One region of the Streptomyces chrestomyceticus JCM 4735 genome, then DNA from elsewhere that is predicted to be linked to it. Evidence: riboswitches for the same ligand, from Rfam matches in the RefSeq annotation. Region 1 holds a riboswitch; each other region holds the start of a gene.
The links. A riboswitch is a leader RNA that binds a small molecule or an ion and turns the genes downstream of it on or off. The one in region 1 is predicted to bind cyclic di-AMP.
Positions count from the first base shown of each region.

Region 1 (4,350 bases):
TTTACAGACGCTCAGGGAAGAGGAGCTCCCCATGAACGGCCCCCAGGCCCGATACGTCCTCCCGGAGTTCACCGAACGCACCTCCTACGGGGCCCGGACCCTGGACCCGTACTCCAAGCTGCTCGGCGAGCGGATCGTCTTCCTGGGCACCCCGGTCGACGACGCCGCGGCCAACGACGTGATCGCCCAGCTCATGCACCTGGACTACGACGCCCCCGACCGGGACATCTCGCTCTACATCAACTCCCCCGGCGGCTCGTTCACCGCGATGTCCGCGATCTACGACACGATGCAGTTCGTCGGCTGCGACATCGAGACGGTCTGCCTCGGGCAGGCCGCCTCCGTCGCCGCGGTGCTGCTGGCGGCCGGCGCGCCCGGCAAGCGCCTCGCGCTGCCGGGCGCCCGCGTCCTCGTCCACCAGCCTTCGTTCGAGGAGCCGGTGCAGGGGCAGGCCGACGACCTCCGCATTCAGGCGGACGAACTGCTGCGCACCCGGGCACTGCTGGAGGAACTGCTCGTACGGCACACCGGCCAGCCCCCCGAGCGGATCACCGAAGACCTCGAACGCGAGAAGGTCTTCAGCGCCGAGGCCGCCATGGAGTACGGCCTCATCGACGGGCTCACCCGCAGCCGCAAGCAGCACCCCGCGACACCGGGCGCGAGGTGAGCCCGGAATGTGGCCGCCCGAACTGCCGCCGCTGCCCGCGCTGACGCGCGCCGAGGGCGAGGTCATCGACAGCTACCTGGCGGTCCTGGACCTGCTGGGCCGCATCAACCCCGCCCGCGGCACGGACACGTACGGCGGCCTCCGTGCCGCGCAGGCCCTGGTCGGCAAGACCACCGCGCTACGGGACGCGCTGGCGCTCATGCACGACCGGGGCGAGAGCGAGCTGCACGCGGCAACGCTGGCGCAGGCCCTGCGCGTACTGGACGGTGAGCGCCGCGCGCGGCTGATCTCCGTACCGCCGCCGCAGAGTTGACGCGCCGCGTCCCCGTGCGGACGGGGACGCGGGCGCTTTCCCTTCTCGCCCCTGGCGCACCAGAGGCCCACCCCGACCCGCGCGGCACACGCCGGACAGAGGAGACAGAGGCGGCCAGGAGGTGCCGGAGCACCGCAAGGGCCCCACCCGTTCGACGACACGACGCCCGATCGGGCTCGCCCGAACGGCGTAGCCGCTGGGTCGCGTGCGGTGCCACACGGCTTGCGCGGCGTACGTACGTGTCGCCCGGAACGTGACGTTCCGGGGCTGGTACACGGATCCTCACCCGTCGCGGGCCTCCCCCGGGACGGCGTCCGTCCACCCGAACGGCGCAAGCGTGACCAAGCTCACATACAGCCGTTTCTGCTCGGAATCCGGGCGCGAGATGCGCAACGATCGCTTCGACGACAAGCCCCCGCCACAGCGGTGGGGCGGTCCGGGCGGACGCCCAATCCTGCCGCCGTACCGGATGTCTGGCCGATGCGCCTGGACCGGCAGGAGCGGAGGACCCGAGCACGACGGGACCGCCGGCCACCGCGGCCGGACGGCCTCTTGGGGTGAAGTCGTCACCACGACCGGGCATCTTCGCCTGCCCGAACCCGACAGGTACTCCTTCGCAGGCGGCTGACGAAGGGTTGCGCATGACTGCGCGTACCAGCACTTCCCCTCTGCTGGCGCGGGCCGGAGTGATCTCCTTCCTCGCCCTCGCCACGGTCGGCGGGACACTGGTCGTACCAGGGGCCACCGAGGACGCGACAGCCGCGTCCACCTCGGCCTCGGCACTGCGGATCGCCGCTTCCAAGAAGGGAGCGCCCTACAAGTACGGAGCCAGCGGGCCCTACCGATTCGACTGCTCAGGGCTGACGCTGTACTCGTTCAAACGGGCCGGGAAGCGGCTGCCGCGCACCGCTGCGGCCCAGTACAACCGCACCCGGCACCTGTCGGCGTCCGCGCGCCGCGCCGGTGACCTGGTCTTCTTCCACTCCCGCCGCGGCATCTACCACGTGGGGATCTACGCGGGGGCGGGCAAGATCTGGCACGCGCCCAAGCCCGGCACCGTGGTGCGGCTGGAGCGCATCTGGTCACGCAGCGTCTCGTACGGGCGGGTGGGCTGACCGCGCCGTCCCGCCAGGGCGGGTGTGGGGAACCGTACGGCTACGAGCCCCACACCGCCCGCACGCGGGGCGTACGCGGGCGCACCTCCCGCACGCCCGTGCGCGTCCGAGGAGTGATCAACGCGTCGGCGGATACCCGCACGCAATGACCCCCCTCACCGACGAGCACCGGAACGAACTGCCCGCACACCCCGAACCGCCGGGAACGAGTGAAGCGTCCGAGCCGCACCGGCCGCCCGGCTCCGCCCGGTACACCGTGTGCGCGGACCGCAACGAGACGCCCCTGGAGCGCTACGACCGCAACTTCGGCGAACTGCTCCAGGAGCTGCGCGTCCTGCAGACCGGCGTGCAGATCCTGTTCGCCTTCCTGCTGACGCTGGCGTTCACCCCGCGTTTCGTGTCCCTGGACGCAACGCAACGCGCGTTCTACGTGGGCACGTTACTGCTGGCCGTACTGGCGACGCTGCTGCTCACCGCGCCTGCCGCGGTGCACCGGGTGCTGTTCCGGCGGCGCGCGAAGGGGCTGATCGTGGAGGTCTCCGCGCGGCTGACGGCAGCCGGGATGGCGGTCCTCGCACTGGCGCTGGCCGGTGCCGTGCTCCTCGTCGTCGACGTCGTACTGGGGCGCGGGGCGGGAGTGGTGGCGGGTTCGGTGACGCTGGTGACGTGCGGCGGCCTGTGGGCGCTGCTGCCCCGCGTACTCGGCCACCGGAACGGGCACCTCAAGCCGCCGGCGCGCGACTCGTCCTCCTGAACGCCAGGGGGCCCGGGGGTGGCCTCCTGGTGCGGCGCTCCGGGCGCGGTGCCGTCGAAATCTTTTGTGACCTGGTCGTCCTTGCTTTGATGACGGAGAACCGATGGAGTCTCCTCAGCACGTGAGGAGACCCATGCACAGGCACCTGCCCCAGTACACGCACACCAGGACCGACTCGTGAACCTGCGCGGACTTCTGCGCCGCCGCTCCCCCGCCACGCCCTGCCCGGCCTGCGGCAGCACGGACGTGCTGTGGGAGGACGAGGGGGTCTACGGCGCCGGCGAACTGCTGTGGTGGTGCGCCTCCTGCCTGCATCAGTGGCACCCGGGCGACCTCGGCACCGGCGCGGACGGGGGCCCGGCGGCTCCCGCGAACGGCGCAGTATCGGTACCTCCCGCACAGCCCGCCACCACGATCACCCCACCGAAGCCCGCAGTACCGGCTCCTGCCACGCCTCCCGCGCCGTCCGTGCCCCCTGCCGCCCCTCCGCCTCCACCCCCGCTCCAGCCGCCGAACGCCCCCGCCACCGTCGCCGAACGGGTGATGCACGCCGCCGGGCTGATCCCGCTGGGCCCCTGCCCCGGCGCCTACGAGCCGTGGCCGTGCCGCTGTGCCCGCTGCGGCCGCGCGACCAGCCCCACCTACCGGCAGGTGCGGGACGAGGGCACGGGCTGTGCCTGCAGTACGGGCCGCCGCCGCAAACCGCGCTTCCTCACCAAACCCTGAGGAACCACCCGGAATCGCCTGGACCCCGCCGCCGGCCGATTTCCGCCGTTACGGCAGGAACAGCTTCCACGGCAAGGTGATCCAGACGGTCTTGCCCCCGGCCGCGGTGGGTTCGACCGTCACCTGCCCGCCCGACTCGGCGGCGAGGAAGCGGACGATCACCATGCCCCGGCCGTTGTCCTGCTGCACGGCGGCCGGCAGCCGCTTCGGCCAGCGCGGATGGTCGTCGGTGACACCGATCCACAGCCGTTCGTCGCGGTCCAGCCGGACATCGACGGTGAAGGCCGGTGACTGCCCGAACGTGTGCTGCACGGCGTTGGTGGCGAGTTCGGAGACGATCAGCCGTACGGCGTCGGCCGTCTCCGTCCCGTCCGGCAGGCCCCATTCGGCCAGTACGTCCATGACGTACCTGCGGGCCTCCGCCACCGAAACCGGTGCGCTGGGCAGAGTGAGTGAGGATTCCTGGTGGTCTGCCATCGCGACGCCGTCCCTTTCCCACCGAGGCTCGACTCCGGCCCGCCGCCGAAGGAAGCCGCCATCGCGTGCGGCCTCCCGGGCCCTTTCCGGTCCCTTCGGCTCCGGCCTCGGACTGCTCATGTGCGCCAGCCTGCCACTCATGCTGCGGCGGTGACGTGTCATCCACCAAGAAGTGCATATATCTGTCGCCCGAAGCGGTGAACTCTGCTACGCGAGACCGGATTTGCGCGGCACACTGTCGGATCGGAACCGGCCATCAGGGAGCGGGCGCATCCGCGGCGCACCCGTGGAGAAGTAC
Region 1 covers NZ_BHZC01000001.1:8,747,507-8,751,856, reverse strand. The annotation lists gene EJG53_RS37830 (ATP-dependent Clp protease proteolytic subunit) at 32-667, shown strand; gene EJG53_RS37825 (hypothetical protein) at 675-980, shown strand; cyclic di-AMP (ydaO/yuaA leader) riboswitch at 1,454-1,618, shown strand; gene EJG53_RS37820 (C40 family peptidase) at 1,622-2,095, shown strand; gene EJG53_RS37815 (DUF6328 family protein) at 2,241-2,849, shown strand; gene EJG53_RS37810 (hypothetical protein) at 3,027-3,575, shown strand; gene EJG53_RS37805 (ATP-binding protein) at 3,624-4,052, opposite strand.

Region 2 (4,350 bases), 6.2 Mb from region 1:
GTTCGCCGCCGAGCTGGAGCGCTGCGGCGCCACTCTGGACGCGCACGCCGACCACCCCGGCGTCCGGGTGTCCCTGGAGGTCCCGGCCTCCCGGCTGGACAAGGCGCTCGGCCTGCTCGCCGACGCCCTGCGCGCCCCCGCCTTCCCGGACGGCGAGGTCGAGCGCCTGGTGGCCAACCGCCTCGACGAGATCCCGCACGAGCTCGCCAACCCGGCCCGGCGTGCCGCGATGGCCCTGTCCAAGGAGCTGTTCCCGGCCGACTCGCGGATGTCGCGGCCGCGCCAGGGCACCGAGGAGACCGTCGCCCGTATCGACGCGGCGGCCGTGCGGGCCTTCTACGAGGCCCATGTACGCCCCGCCACGGCCACCGCGGTCGTCGTGGGCGACTTCATCGGCGTCGACCTGGACGCGGCCCTCACGGAGACCCTCGGCGCCTGGACGGGGTCGCCCGCCGAACCGGTGAAGGCCAGCCCGATCACCGCCGACGACACCGGCCGGGTCGTGATCGTCGACCGCCCCGGCGCCGTCCAGACCCAGTTGCTGATCGGCCGGATCGGCGCCGACCGGCACGACCGCGTCTGGCCCGCGCAGGTGCTCGGCACGTACTGCCTGGGTGGCACCCTCACCTCCCGCCTGGACCGGGTGCTGCGCGAGGAGAAGGGCTACACCTACGGGGTGCGCTCCTTCGGGCAGGTGCTGCGCTCCTCGGCCGACGGCGACGGCGCCGCGATGCTCGCCATCAGCGGCTCCGTGGACACCGCCTCCACCGGCCCGGCGCTGGATGACCTCTGGAAGGTGCTGCGCACCCTCGCGGCGGAGGGCCTGACGGACGCCGAGCGCGATGTGGCCGTACAGAACCTCGTCGGGGTCGCGCCGCTGAAGTACGAGACCGCCGCGGCTGTCGCCGGCACCCTCGCCGACCAGGTCGAGCAGCAGCTCCCCGACGACTACCAGGCCCGGCTGTACGAGCGGCTGGCGCGGACCGGCACGGTCGAGGCGACCGCCGCGGTCGTCAACGCCTTCCCGGTCGACCGTCTGGTGACGGTCCTGGTGGGCGACGCCGCCGAGATCGAGGAGCCGGTCAAGGCGCTCGGCATCGGAGAGGTGACGGTCGTCAAGGGCTGAGGGGCGTCACCGGCACGTCTCCGGCCCGGACGGACGGCCTGTGACCCGAGTGTGTGACGAACGGTGACATAAGGGATCCAGTGGTGCGCAGGCGCCACTGGATCTTCTTTATGTCCCAATTGTTGGGGGTGGTTGCACGGTGCCCGTGTGGCGTACGGCACAAATCCGGGGTTCTGTTTGCCGATTGAAAGTGGCCCCGTTTAGCGTCGATCCGGCTGTCCGCAGGATCACCGCCGCAACCGCGGCACGGACAGTCATCGCCGAGTCCCCGTACGGCGCGAGCCAGGGGAGCCGGGGACCCGCCCTCTTGTCGCCGACTTCGGCGCAGGAGGGGCCCGTCCTTGGGGTGAATCGGACGCCTTCCCGGAGGCGCCCGTAGGAGACCTTCCTGCTCCGAACCCGTCAGCTAACCCGGTAGGCGAGAGGGAAGGAAAGGACACAGCCAGCCCATGGCGTTCACCCGTGCCACCGGGAAGCACCGTGGTCCGAGCCGCAGCGCGCGGACGACCCGTAACCTCGCCGGCATAGCCACGCTCGCCGCGTCCGGCGTCATCGCCTCCGTCGCCTCCCCGGCCCTGGCGGCCGGCAACCCGGACGACGCGGGCAACCACGACACCGGCCTCCACCACGCCGTCGTCCTCGGCGACGAGCTCGCCGAGCAGATCGAGGCGCAGGCCGACGCGCAGCAGGAGGCCGCCGAGGCCGCCGCCGCGCAGGCCAAGGCCGAGGCCGAGGCGCGCAAACAGGCCGAGGAGGCCAAGCGCCAGGCCGAGGCCGAGGCCAAGAAGGAGCGCGAGGCCAAGGAGCGCGCCGCCCGCGAGGCCGAGCGCAAGCGCCTGCTCATGTACGTCGCGCCGATCGACGGCTCCTACGTCTCCACCAGTTACAAGGCGTCCAGCGGCCTGTGGTCCTCCGGCAGCCACACCGGCATCGACTTCCACGCCGACTCCGGGACCACCGTCCACGCCGTGGGCTCCGGCACCGTCGTCGAGGCCGGCTGGGGCGGCGCGTACGGGAACAACGTCGTCATCAAGATGAACGACGGCACCTACACCCAGTACGGCCACCTGTCGTCGATCAACGTCTCGGTCGGCCAGACCGTCACCCCGGGCCAGCAGATCGCCCTGTCGGGCAACACCGGCAACACCACCGGCGCGCACCTGCACTTCGAGGCCCGCACCTCGCCTGAGTACGGCTCGGACATGGACCCGGTCGCCTACCTGCGCTCGCACGGCGTGAACGTCTGACGGACACCCGTCCCGCTCGTCACTCCCGTCGCACCCGTCCCCCGTACGATGCCCCGGCCCCCGTGGCCGGGGCATCTGCGTTTCCGCCCGTGCGGCACCTGGCCAAAAAATATCCATGAATGCGCCATGGCCGTCGGATATCCGGTTCCTGTCGCATAGAGTCGCGTCGGGAAAGTCGCCGTCCGGCGGCATTTCCGGAAGTTCCCAGCGGATTACGGCGGAGGCACAGACGATGCGAGGTCCCCTTTCCGCGCATGTGGTGTGCACGGCGATCCGCGACGACATCGTATCCGGCGTCCTCCCGCCGGGCAGCCGCCTGATCGAGGAAATGCTGGCCGGCCGTTACGGGGTCTCCCGCGTTCCCGTACGCGAGGCGCTGCGCACGCTGCAGTCGGAGGGCTTCGTCGTCATCCGGCACCACGCGGGTGCCTGTGTGGCCGAGCCGACGGAGCGGGAAGCGGCCGACACCCTGGACGTCCGGGCGCTGCTGGAGCCGCTCGGCGCCGCGCGCGCCGCGGCCCGCCGCACCGCGGCGCACATCAAGGTGCTGCGCGGTGTCGTACGGCTGGGCCGTGAGCGCGCCCGGCACGGCCACTGCGCCGAGCTGCGCCAACTCGACGGCTGGTTCCACGAGACGCTCGCCCAGGCGTCCGGCAGTACGGGCCTGGCGGCGCTGCTCACCCAGGTGCGGCGCAAGATCGACTGGATGTACGTGGTCGAGCCCCCGGCCCGCGACGAGCGCTCCTGGGAGGAGCACGGGGCGGTGCTGGACGCGGTGGGCCGTGGGGACGCCGAACGGGCCCGCGCCCTGATGGCGGCGCACATCGAGCGCTCGCGCCCGGCGTACCGGCTGCGTCCGGTGGTTCCCGGGCCGGCGGTGAGGGATTCGAAACAGACCGTAAACACGGCGCGCGAACGGAATTAACAGGCGGGCCGTATACAAGCGGTAGGTGATTTCGTCGGGGTATCGGCAGGGGTTCCGGTGCGGTGCGGCGGGCTGCGGAAAAGTGCGGATGAATTACCGCGAGGGTTTTGCAGGGGTGCAGTGGAATCGCGGGGGAGGCGTTGCGGGAATTCCCCGGCGTGCTCCGTAGCGGCGGCGTGTGCATTTCCGGGGTGCCGCCCTTCGGCCGTGGCCTACGGCGACGCACGAAAAACGGCCCCGCCCCGGCGCCGGTGAACCGGCTACCGCGGCGGAGCCGCGAACACAGTGACCCGCGAAGCGGTTCAGACGGTCTCCGGGAGCTCCTCGAGGCCCTCGGCGACCAGCTTCGCGAGACGGTCGAGCGCGGCGTCGGCGCCCTCGGCGTCGGAGGCCAGCACGATCTCCTCGCCACCCTGGGCCCCCAGGCCCAGCACGGCCAGCATGGAGGCCGCGTTGACCGGGTTGCCGTCGGCCTTCGCGATCGTCACGGGAACCCCGGCGGCGGTGGCCGCACGGACGAAGATCGAGGCGGGGCGGGCGTGCAGACCCTCGGCCCAACCGACATTGACGCGGCGCTCAGCCATGGTGTTGCCCTTCAAGTCGTAACGGTTGTCTAGACCAGTGTCTCATGTCGCCGGGAGTGCTCCGGCAGCCCGCGGCGGCGCCGGGGACGGCGCTTTCCGCAGGCCGGGGGCACGCTACCGGCGGCTCCACGGCGCACGCCCGCACCGTCCGCCATCCGGGACCGCGCCGTCCAGTCCCCACCCGGCCCCTCCTCCTGAACCCTTCCGCCGCCGCGCCCGCCGCCCGGCCCCCTCCGTCCGGGGCCGACCGTCCCGACCCAGACTGCCCCGGCCCGCACGGGCCCGCACACCGAGCCGGTTGTCAGTGCCGGGCCGTACGCTGTCCCCCATGCAGAGCCCGTCGGACAGCGTCTACCCGGCCCACTGGGAAGCCGATGTCGTGCTGCGCGACGGCGGCACCGCGCGCATCCGTCCCATCACCCCCGACGACGCGCAGCGCCTGGTCTCGTTCTACGAACAGGTCTCGGA
Region 2 covers NZ_BHZC01000001.1:2,503,225-2,507,574, reverse strand. The annotation lists gene EJG53_RS10240 (M16 family metallopeptidase) at 1-1,126, shown strand, start outside; cyclic di-AMP (ydaO/yuaA leader) riboswitch at 1,375-1,562, shown strand; gene EJG53_RS10235 (M23 family metallopeptidase) at 1,576-2,373, shown strand; gene EJG53_RS10230 (GntR family transcriptional regulator) at 2,606-3,298, shown strand; gene EJG53_RS10225 (HPr family phosphocarrier protein) at 3,601-3,882, opposite strand; gene EJG53_RS10220 (bifunctional acetate--CoA ligase family protein/GNAT family N-acetyltransferase) at 4,211-4,350, shown strand, end outside.
Region 2: another riboswitch for cyclic di-AMP. It lies ahead of EJG53_RS10235 (M23 family metallopeptidase); the one in region 1 lies ahead of EJG53_RS37820 (C40 family peptidase).

Region 3 (4,350 bases), 3.1 Mb from region 1:
CCTGCCAGCGGGCCTTCTCGTCGCGCAGCTCGTCGGCGCGGAGCTGGGCCTCGGCTGCCTGGCGGCGCTGGTCGGCGATCTCGGAGCGCTGCGAGATGTACTGCCGGGTGGGGTAGGCGAGGGCGACGACCAGGGAGCAGAGCACCAGCGCGAGCAGCGCCGCACGGCCGGTCAGGCGGCCCCGGCGGGGCCGTCCGGCGCGCTGGACGCGGGCGGCGGCCTGTTCGCCGAGCGCCTTGAGCCGGGTCGCGGTGGAGAACCGTTCCGCGGACACGTCGCCTCCCCTGGGTCACCGGGCCGGGACGGCCCGGCCCGCAGCACGTACGTCCCCGGCAACGGTACGGGACCGCCGCCGGGGACGTACGTATTCACGGCTGCCGGGGCCGTTCGCGGCCCTCGGGGGTCAGCCCTTGCGGTGCTTGTCAGTCCGCGAGGCGGAACCGCGGGAAGGCGGAGCGGCCCGCGTAGACCGCCGCGTCGTCGAGGATCTCCTCGATGCGCAGGAGCTGGTTGTACTTGGCGACGCGCTCGGAGCGGGCCGGGGCGCCGGTCTTGATCTGGCCGCAGTTGGTGGCGACGGCCAGGTCGGCGATGGTGACGTCCTCGGTCTCGCCGGAGCGGTGCGACATCATGCACTTGAAGCCGTTGCGCTGGGCCAGCTCGACGGCGTCCAGGGTCTCGGTCAGCGAACCGATCTGGTTGACCTTGACCAGCAGGGCGTTGGCCGAGTTCTCCTCGATGCCGCGGGCCAGGCGCTCCGGGTTGGTGACGAACAGGTCGTCGCCGACGAGCTGCACCTTGGAGCCCAGGCGCTCGGTGATGACGTTCCAGCCGGCCCAGTCGTCCTCGAACAGCGGGTCCTCGATGGAGACCAGCGGGTAGGCGCCGACCAGCTCCTCGTAGTACGAGGTCATCTGCTCGGCGGTGCGCTGCTCGCCCTCGAACTCGTAGACGCCGTCCTTGTAGAACTCGGAGGCGGCGACGTCGAGCGCCAGCGCGATGTCCTGACCGGGGGTGTAACCGGCTTCCTTGATCGCTTCGAGGATCAGGTCCAGGGCCTCGCGGTTGGAGCCCAGGTTCGGGGCGAAGCCGCCCTCGTCGCCCAGGCCGGTGGCCAGGCCCTTGCTCTTCAGGACCTTCTTGAGGGTGTGGTAGACCTCGGTGCCCCAGCGCAGCGCCTCGGAGAAGGACTCCGCGCCGATCGGGGCGATCATGAATTCCTGGATGTCCACGTTGGAGTCGGCGTGCGAGCCGCCGTTCAGGATGTTCATCATCGGGACCGGCAGCACGTGGGCGTTCGGGCCGCCGAGGTAGCGGAACAGCGGCAGGTCGCTGGCCTCGGAGGCGGCGTGCGCGACGGCCAGGGAGACGCCGAGGATGGCGTTGGCGCCGAGCGAGCCCTTGTTGTCGGTGGCGTCCAGGTCGAACATGGCCTGGTCGATCAGGCGCTGCTCGGTGGCGTCGTAGCCGACCAGCTCCGGGCCGATCTGCTCGATGACCGCGAGGACGGCCTTCTCCACGCCCTTGCCCTGGTAGCGGTTCGGGTCCCCGTCCCGCAGCTCGATGGCCTCGAAGGCGCCGGTCGAGGCGCCGGACGGAACGGCGGCACGGCCGGTGCTGCCGTCGTCGAGGCCGACCTCGACCTCGACCGTGGGATTGCCTCGCGAGTCGAGGATCTCGCGAGCTACGACGACGTCGATGGACGGCACGTTGTCTCCTTCATGGGTGTCTGGAGTTCTGCAGCACGAGCCTAACGGCCTCCGGGGGTTCCGCTCGCCGCCAGCCCGGTCCTCGGGACGAATACACCCGCAAAGCCCCTGTTCACGGGACGTATGGGCGCAATGTTCGCTGAACGGGGAAGTCGGCGGACGGGGCGGGGCGGGTCCGGCCGGGTGGGGCCCCTGGGGGCCGCGGCAGGCCCTTCAGGGGCCCGGCGCGGAGCCTCCGGGGTCCGGGGCGGCCGGTACGGCTCGCGGCGGACTCACGGGGAAAAGGGAGAAGCCCCGCCGCGGCGCCTGCGGGGGACAGGCACCGTGACGGGGCAGTCTCACGGGAAGAGCGGATTCCCGGGGTGAGCGGCCCCCGGGCGGCGGGGCGGCCCGTACGTACCGCCGTACGTACGGAGCGCCTCGGTCACCCGGGATCTCTCAGGGCTTCGGCCGGCTCAGACGGCCAGCTTCTGGCCCGGGAAGATCAGGTTGGGGTTGCCGCCGATGACGGACTTGTTGTTCGCGTAGACCGACTTCCAGTTCTTGCCGTGGGAAGCGGCGATCTTGGCGAGGGTGTCACCGGACTTCACGGTGTAGTTGCCCTCGGGGTTCGACTTCGGCGTGGACTTCTGGGCCGGAGCCGGGGTCTTGCGGGCCAGCTCCTCGCCCTGCTTGCGGGCCTCGGAGCGCGAGGTGCCCTGCGGGGCGGAGTAGGAGCGCTCCGACTTGTAGGACTTGTGCGACTTGTAGGACTTGTGCGAGCTGCTGCCCTGCGACGAGCCGCCGTCGGCCTTGGCGTTCGCGTTGCCCTGGCCGAGGTGGCCGCCGGCGCAGGTCCAGGCACCCGGGCCCTGGATGGCGAGCAGGCGCTCGGCCGCGGCGATCTGCTGGCTCTTGCTGGCCTGGTCGGCGCGCGGGGCGTACTGGGTACCGCCGGCGGCGGCCCAGCTCGAGTTCGAGAACTGCAGGCCACCGTAGTAGCCGTTACCGGTGTTGATCGACCAGTTGCCACCGGACTCGCACTGGGCGACAGCGTCCCAGTTGTTGCCCGCGGCGGAGGCGGAGGTGGCGCCCATCAGCGGGACGGCCACCGCGGCACCGGCGACGCCGGCCAGCGTGGCGACGCGGACGGCCTTGGAGGGACGACGGTGCTTGCCCTTGGTGTTCAGCATGGTTGTTCCTCACCGACGCCTGCGAGGTGAGCTGTCGGGTTCGGGCCATGTGAGTTGCCCGGCCGTGTGTGCTTCACACATGGCTTCACCCCTAGCCGGTTGGACCCGCTTCCGCGGGCGGGGCCGGCGCTTACCTTGGGTCCCCCGCTCCTGCCTTCGGCGCTCTCGCGTCGAGTGACCTCCGACCACCGGCAGGATTCGGCGTGTGATCGAAGGGCCCGCTTTGGCGAGCGATGAAGACGGTAAACAGGAACACCCCGCGGGTTCAAACCCCTACATCTGAGGCCAGTTGACCCCCAGACATCACAGGATCATCACATTTCCGCAGGTCGTCGCAGGTTTGGAAACAACGGACGGGACGGTCACCGCGGTCCCGAACGAGATCCATGTCTCACTTTCACCAAAGCGGGTGAATCACCGCGAACTACCCCTGCCGGTCGCTCAGCTCAAGGCGCTGACCAGGGTGGATAAGGTCCGGATCGCCCCCGATGACGCCTTTGTTGGCCGCGTAGAGCGCCGGCCAGCCCCCGTCGACCCCGCGGTCCTCGGCGATGGCTGACAGGTTGTCACCGGGCCGCACGGTGTAGTCACCTGGCGCGCCCGGGTCCGTACGGTGCGCGTCGCCGCCCCGCGAGGGGTGGCCCCCGCCGGACCGGCCCGCGTCGCCGGAGCCGGTGCCCGTACCGGTGCCCGTGTCCGCGCCCGTACCCGTGTCCGCGCCCGTACCGGGCTGCTCCGCGGGCCGGCCCCGGTGCTTGCCCTGTGACGGGGGCGTGGTGGGGCTCGTGGAGGCGCCGTCACCCGGAGTGGCCGGGTCGGTGGGCCGCGACGGGTCCTGCGTACGGCCCGTGCCGGACGGGTCCGGCGTACGGGACGGGTCCGGGGTGCCGGCCGGGCCGGTGGGTGACGGCTTCGGCTCCGGGGTGCGCGTACCGCCGGGCTCCGGCGTCCCGGACGGCTTCGACGGCTCGGAGGAGGGCGGCGGGGTGGACGGGGACGGCGAGGAGGGCTTCGGGGACGGCGTGGCCGTGCCGCCCGGGTCGACGTCCGGCCCGCTGCCGCCCTGCTTGAGTCCCGCGTTCACGGCGCAGCTCGGCCAGGGGTCGGGGCCGCGCGCGGCGAGGATGGACTCCGCGACGGCTATCTGCTGCGACCGGCTGGCCAGGTCGGGGCGCGAGGCGTACGCGGCGCCGCCGTTCTCGTCCCACATCTCCTGGGTGAGCTGGAGCCCGCCGTAGAAGCCGTTGCCCGCGTTGGCGCTCCACACCCCGCTGCTCTCGCACTGCGCGACGCGGTCCCAGGTGGCCGCGTCGGCGGCGTTGGCGCTGCTCGCGGCGAGCAGCGGCATGGCGAGGGCGCCGCCGGCGACTCCCGCCGTGACGAAGATGGCCGGAGCCTGGCGGGGGCGTCGGTGACGGCCGTTCCCGGAGCGCATGCGGTTGCCTTTCGAGCGGCGGTTGAGTTGTCGT
Region 3 covers NZ_BHZC01000001.1:5,650,923-5,655,272, reverse strand. The annotation lists gene EJG53_RS24560 (FtsB family cell division protein) at 1-274, opposite strand, end outside; gene eno (phosphopyruvate hydratase) at 423-1,709, opposite strand; gene EJG53_RS24550 (LysM peptidoglycan-binding domain-containing protein) at 2,165-2,881, opposite strand; cyclic di-AMP (ydaO/yuaA leader) riboswitch at 2,883-3,053, opposite strand; gene EJG53_RS24545 (LysM peptidoglycan-binding domain-containing protein) at 3,306-4,316, opposite strand.
Region 3: another riboswitch for cyclic di-AMP. It lies ahead of EJG53_RS24550 (LysM peptidoglycan-binding domain-containing protein); the one in region 1 lies ahead of EJG53_RS37820 (C40 family peptidase).